DNA from 2 places in the Bradyrhizobium sp. sBnM-33 genome. Region 1 is predicted to be linked to the other one. Evidence: predicted binding sites of a transcription regulator. Region 1 holds the regulator's gene; the other holds the start of a gene.
The links. The regulator PhoB, encoded in region 1, activates phosphate uptake and scavenging genes when phosphate is short. The targets are predictions, from matches to a motif close to TGTCATNNANCTGTCAT.

Region 1 (3,411 bases):
CACCGCGACGCCTGAGGTGAAGTCGAGATAACGCTCGCCATTGGTGGAGGTCAGCCAGCAGCCTTCGCCGCGTTCGAAGCCGAGATCGACCCTGGCGAAGACGGGGAGCAGATGCGACGTGGCGCTATTGGTCATGGCAATCACTGAGGTTTGAGACCTGCCTTTGAGACCTGCCGCGGGCGTGCATTGGCGCGAACGCGGCAACAGCCGGTCTTGCGAAAACGAAACGTGCCGCCTCTTAAGGGCGGCACGTGAGAGGCATTCTATGTGGGCGGGGAGCGCTGTCAACACGCCACGGAACGGCCTTTCCTGCCGTGCAAGGGGCTGAAATCCGTAGGATTGCGGTGTGGTGGAAACCACGCAGTGAAATGCCTAGATGTCAGAACATGTGGACGCTCGGGCCCGGACTCTTGCGCCGGAGTCACGCCATATTGTAGCGTTTGGGCTGTCGGATACGACATCTCGTGCGGCAGTTCTGATCCCTGGAGTCCTTTTGTGCAGGCGTAAACGTTCGGGCGCGGTTAGCGCGCCCGGCGAGGGCTAAGGGATTCTGACCGCAGGGATTTTTGAGACGATGACATCGCCAGCGCCGCCCCGATTGGCCGGCGCGATGCGAAGGGAAGATTACGATGACGGTTTTGACCTGGTCCGACGATCGCGTCGAGCAGCTTAAGAAGCTCTGGGAAGCCGGATTGTCGGCAAGCCAGATCGCCGCGGAACTCGGAAATGTGACGCGAAACGCCGTGATCGGCAAAGTGCACCGGCTGGGCCTTTCCGGCCGCGCCAAGAGCCCCTCCTCGGCCGCCCCGCGGCAGCGCAAGGCACGCCCCGCCCAACCGATGATGCGGGTTTCGCGCCCGGTCTCGCGCGGCAACACCGCGCTCGCGCACGCCTTCGAAGTCGAGATGGAGCCAGATCCGATCGCCTTCGACAACGTCGTGCCGATGAGCCAGCGGCTGTCGCTGCTCGAACTGAACGAGGCCACCTGCCACTGGCCGGTCGGCGATCCCTCGAGCCCGGAATTCTTCTTCTGCGGCGGCAAAGCGCTCACGGGCCTGCCCTATTGCGCCCATCACTCGCGCATCGCCTACCAGCCCGCGGCCGACCGCCGGCGTCAGCAACCGAAGACAACAAGGTAAGTCGCGGTTTGCCGTAGCCCGGATAGAGCGAAGCGAAATCCGGGACGATCTCGCGATGGGCTGACATTCCCCGGGTCGCGCTTCGCTCCACCCGGGCTACGCGTTCCACTGTCATCGCGAGCGTAGCGAAGCAATCCATACTTGCTTTGCCGCACGATGGATTGCTTCGCTTCGCTCGCAATGACGATGAGAGAGTCCCCGCTTTCGCGCGGACAACGATGGAGCCTTACGGCTCCACCTTCGCAAACCTATCATCCAGCGCATACCCCGCGCCGCGGACGGTGCGGATCGGGTCCTGCTCGCGGCCGGGGTTGAGCAGCTTGCGCAGGCGGCCGATGTGGACGTCGACGGTGCGCTCGTCGATATAGATGTCGCGGCCCCAGACGCTGTCGAGCAACTGCTCGCGGCTGAAGACGCGGCCGGGATGCTCCAGGAAAAATTCCAGCAGGCGATACTCGGTCGGGCCGAGATCGATCTGACGGCCCGAGCGCGCGACGCGGCGTTTTTCGCGATCGAGTTCGATATCGCCATAGGTCAGCACGGTGGCGAGCCGCTCGGGGCTTGCCCGCCGCAACAGGCCCTTCACCCGCGCCAAAAGTTCCGGCACCGAGAACGGCTTGACGATGTAGTCGTCGGCGCCGGTCGCAAGCCCGCGCACGCGCTCGCTCTCCTCGCCGCGCGCGGTCAGCATGATGATCGGCAATTGCTTGGTTTCGGGGCGCGCCCTTAAGCGGCGGCACAACTCGATGCCCGACAGCCCCGGCAGCATCCAATCGAGCACGACGAGATCGGGCACGCGCTCTTTCAGCCGTGTATCCGCATCGTCGCCGCGGCCGACGGTTTCGACCTCGTAGCCTTCTGCGTCGAGGTTGTAGCGCAACAGCGTGGTCAGCGCTTCCTCGTCCTCGACCACCATTATGCGCGCGCTCATCCTGCTCTTGCCTCTTCTGTTTGACGCGTTTTCTTCATGCGAACCGGTTTCCACGTCGCTGGAAAACACTATGTCAAGTGTTGGGTACGGTGGTCGCAAACGTCGTCATGTCGCCCTTCGGGCGCTTGTCGAGCATCTGCTGACCCTCGATCATGTAGAACACGGTTTCGGCGATGTTGGTGGCGTGATCGCCGATCCGTTCGATGTTCTTGGCGCAGAACATCAGATGGATGCAGAACGAGATGTTGCGCGGATCTTCCATCATATAGGTCAGGAGTTCGCGGAACAGCGAGGTGCAGATGGCGTCGACTTCCTCGTCGCCCTTCCACACCGCCATCGCCGCCGGCAGATCGTGCGCGGCATAGGCGTCCAGCACCGACTTGACCTGCGATTGTACCAGGTCGGTCATGTGTTCGAGGCCGCGCATCAGCTTCAGCGGCTGGAAATCGTTCTCCAGCGCCGCGACGCGCTTGCCCATGTTCTTGGCGAGGTCGCCGATCCGTTCCAGATCGGTGGCAACCCGCATCGAGCCGACGATTTCGCGCAAATCGATCGCCATCGGCTGACGGCGGGCGATGGTCAGCACCGCGCGCTCCTCGATCAGATGCTGCAGGCGGTCGATCTCGACGTCGGTGGCGACGACGTGCTTGCCGAGCGCGACGTCGCGGCGGACCAGCGCGTCGACGGATTCGGTGATCATGCGCTCAGCCAGGCCGCCCATCTCGGCGACCAGGCGCGTCAATTCCTGAAGGTCGCTGTCGAATGCCTTGGCGGTGTGCTCAGAAGCCATCTGTTATCTCCTTAACCAAACCGCCCCGTGATGTAGTCCTGGGTACGTCGATCGCGCGGCGAGGTGAAAATCTTGTTGGTATCGTCGAATTCGATCAGCTCGCCGAGATACATGAAGGCGGTCTTGTCCGAGACGCGCGCCGCCTGCTGCATATTATGGGTGACGATGGCGATGGTGTAGTCCTCCGCCAGTTCCTGAATCAGTTCCTCGATCTTGGCGGTCGAGATCGGATCGAGCGCCGAGCAGGGCTCGTCGAACAGGATCACCTCGGGCCTGACCGCAACGGTGCGCGCGATGCATAGCCGCTGCTGCTGACCGCCGGACAGCGAGAGGCCACTGGCGTTCAACTTGTCCTTGACCTCGTTCCACAGCGCGCCGCCGCGCAGCGCCTTCTCGACCCGGCCGTCCATCTCGGACTTCGAGATCTTCTCATAGAGACGGATGCCGAAGGCGATATTCTCGTAGATCGTCATCGGGAACGGCGTCGGCTTTTGGAACACCATGCCGACGCGGGCCCGCAGCAGATTGAGGTCGAGCTTCGGGTCGAGGAC
Region 2 (3,411 bases), 2.8 Mb from region 1:
CCGGCCGTGCATCCGGACGGGGCTCGATATCGACCGACCACAGGTCGCGATTGTCGACGTCCTTTAACGTCACCGTCATCACTTCGGTCTTGCCGTCGATGTCGACGCGACCAAAAAACTGCATACCGAAACACGGGGCAAGATTCTCGCCGCTGCAGCCCTTCTGGAACATCGCTTTCGGGCCGAAGGTGTTGTCGAGCGGGGCCGGCGCCCAGGTGCCCGCATGCAGCGGGCCGGAGACGAATTCCCAGAACGGCTCAAAGTCCTGATAGATCGCGCGGTTCGGATCGTAGTGATGGGCGGCTGTGTAGTGCATGTCGGCGGTCAGCCAGACTGTGTTGCGGATGCCAGCGCGTTTCATGAACGACAGCAAATCGGCGATCTCGTGCTCGCGCCGCTCCGGCGGACCGTCGCCGAGCGCAATCGCGTCCTCGCTGATCAAGCCGATCGGCATGTCGGCCGCGATCACCTTCCAGGTGGCGTCGGAAGCCACCAGCTCGCGCTTCAACCAGGCCAGTTGCGTCGCGCCGAGAATGCAGGTGTCGCTGTGGTCGTCGCGCCTGTTCAACGTGGAATCGCGGTAGCTGCGCATGTCGATCATGAAGACATCGAGCAGCGGACCGTAGGCGATCCTGCGATAGATGCGGCCGTCCTGCGCGGGCGTCGCGCGCATCGGCATGAATTCATGGAACGCGCGGCGCGCCCGCGCCACCAGATGCGAGGTACCGGCCTCGGCATAGCCGCTCGCGTCGGCCGGGGCGATCGGAGCCCAGTCGTTCGTCACCTCGTGATCGTCCCATTGCGAGAACACGGGCACGGCTGCATGGAACGCGCGAAAGTTTTGGTCGAGCCAGTTGTATTTGTAGTTGCCGCGGAATTGCGCGAGCGTTTCGGCGACGACGGACTTTTCCTCGGTGACAAGGTTTCGCCAGAGCCCGCCGTCGGGCAGCTTCAGTTCCCGCTCCACCGGGCAGTCCGCATAGATGTGGTCGCCGCAATGGATGAAGAAGTCCGGACGGTTGTTGAGCATGGTGCCGTAAGTCCGCATGCCGCCGCGGCTTTCGTCGATGCCCCAGCCCTGCCCCGTGGTATCGCCCGACCAGGCGAACGACACCGAGCTGCGCGCTGTGGGCGCGGTGCGGAAATGCCCGACCTGCGCCTCGCCAGCGACCCCCGGCTCGCTTTCAAACTGCACGCGATAGAAAATATCCTGTCCCGGCGGCAATCCGTCGAGCAGAACTTTCGAGGTGAAATCGGCATCCGGCAACGCGTCGGCCGAAGCCGTGCCAATGATGGTCTTGAAATCTTCGCTGGCCGAACATTCGACCTGCATCCGCGCCGCGCGGTCGGCGCGCGCCCAGATCACGGCGGTGTTGGCCGAGACGTCGCCCGATTGAATGCCGCTGGTGATGAGCGGCCGATCCGCGGCGCGGCTGAGATAGGGTCTGGCGAGGCTGCCGAGACCGGCGACGGCACATGTTGCCGCGGAGCGGACCAGCCATTGACGCCGGCTCAAACTTTGCGCGGCGCGTATCGCAATCGGCATCGAAGCACCCTCGTCGAATCACGACGAAGGTGTGCCTGTTGAGTTTGACTCGCGGCTGAAGCTTTTGCGACAGGTGGATGAAAGTGCGGAATCGTAGGATGGGTAAAGCCACCGGGTCCGGCCTTCGGCCGGCCCGATGATAAACTCCGCGAAACCCATCAATCCCAACGTGGAGACGTGATGGGTATCGCTTCGCTCCACCCATCCTACGAAGTCTCTACCGCTGCCAGTCGCAGATGCCGCCGGACGTGCACGGCCAGGTCTGGATCCGCGTGTCGCGGGCCTGGGCGTCGAGCGGATTGGTATGGCGGCGCGCCTGCTTGGTGCTGCGGACCGCAGCGCGCGGCTTCTGCACGCGCTCCTGCACGACGCGCGTCTTGCGCTCGGCAGCCTTGGGTACGACCACGCGTTCCGTCTTCACTGGCCGGGCATCGGTTCTGGCCTCGATCCGGACCGCGGCGAACTGCGTCTCTGGGCCGAGCCGCTTCGGCGAAAGCAGAGCATGGGGGAGATCCAGACCGAGGATCTCGCCTGCACGGTACTGATCGGCCAGCGCGGCGCTGCCTGAGATCAGGAATACCGTGCAAAGTGCTGCGGCAATAGCTCTCTTCAGGACCATCGCTGGCCTCCTGAAATCAACCAAAGACTGAAGAATAGCCATCATGTAGGAAGCCGGCAGGACAATTCCAGCCGGTTCCGCTCTCAGGGTTACGCGTGAGGATCCCGGCTGTGAAAAAGTTCACGCGCCGGGTGAACAACTTCTACTCCGCGGCCTGCGCCACCGGCTGGCCGATCGCCGCTTCCAACCGCGTGCACTCCGCACGGTATTTCGCGACATTGATTTCCTTGACGTGGCCATAGCCGCGAACGAGTTCCGCTGATTTCGCCAGCGCCACCAGACGTGGCCAGTCATGCGGCTTGGCCCGGTCGAGATGGCGGAAGATCATCGCGGAGTATTCGCCCGGCAAGGCCCGCTCCATCCGCCGCTCGGCTGTATAGCCGAAAGGATCGAATGCTGTGCCGCGCAGGAACTTGAAGCGGGTCAGGATGTCGAAGGCGCGGAATATCCAGGAGCCGAACTCGCGCTTGCGCAGACGACCCGTGACCTTGTCGCGCGACGCGAGCAGCGGCGGCGCGAGGCTGACCTTGACACCCTCTTCGCCGTCGAATTGCTCCTTCAACGCTTTTGCGAACTCGCCGTCGGAATAAAGCCGGGCGACTTCATATTCGTCCTTGTAGGCCATCAGCTTGAACAGACCTTTAGCGAAGGCTTCCGTCAGTTCATGCGAGCCCGGCGCGGCCTTGGCTTCCGCTGACCGCACGTGCTCGACGTCGGCGAGGTAGCGCTTCGAATAGGATTCGTCCTGGTACTCGGTCAGGAACTTGGCGCGGAACGCGATGCTCTCGTCAAGCGTACGCTTTACCGGCGCCGCGCCCGAACTCTTGAAGCGTGCGGCGCTGACGACGCGCTGCAGATCGTGCGCCGCGAGCCGGCCCCAGGAGAACGCCAGCTTGTTCATCTCGATCGCGGCGCCATTGAGGTCGATCGCCTTCATGATCGCTTCCAGCGACAGCGGGATCGCGCCGCGCTGGAACGCAAAGCCGAGCATGAAGGCGTTGGTGGCGATGCTGTCGCCCATCAGCACCGTTGCAAGCCCGGTCGCGTCGAGAATGTCGAGGTCGGAGGCGCTGACGGCCTCGTTGAGCGAATCCCGCATCGTCCCCGCTTCGAAATCGATGTCGGGGTTGATGACGAAGCTCGCAGTCGGCAACAGGTCAGCATTGACGATCGCCCGCGTGACGCCACGCTCGGCCCGGCTCAGCGCTGGGATGCTGGTGGCGACTACGATGTCGCAGCCGAGGAT

Region 2: the regulator PhoB is predicted to act here: its motif matches at 1,613-1,629, upstream of RX328_RS16025 (alkaline phosphatase D family protein).

What each region holds. Positions count from the first base shown of each region.
Region 1 is NZ_CP136624.1:740,466-743,876, reverse strand. Features, by position in the region: gene RX328_RS03485 (aspartate aminotransferase family protein) at 1-135, opposite strand, end outside; gene RX328_RS03480 (GcrA family cell cycle regulator) at 630-1,139, shown strand; gene phoB (phosphate regulon transcriptional regulator PhoB) at 1,366-2,070, opposite strand; gene phoU (phosphate signaling complex protein PhoU) at 2,144-2,860, opposite strand; gene pstB (phosphate ABC transporter ATP-binding protein PstB) at 2,872-3,411, opposite strand, start outside.
Region 2 is NZ_CP136624.1:3,494,432-3,497,842, reverse strand. Features, by position in the region: gene RX328_RS16025 (alkaline phosphatase D family protein) at 1-1,546, opposite strand, end outside; gene RX328_RS16020 (hypothetical protein) at 1,764-2,165, opposite strand; gene RX328_RS16015 (indolepyruvate ferredoxin oxidoreductase family protein) at 2,308-3,411, opposite strand, start outside.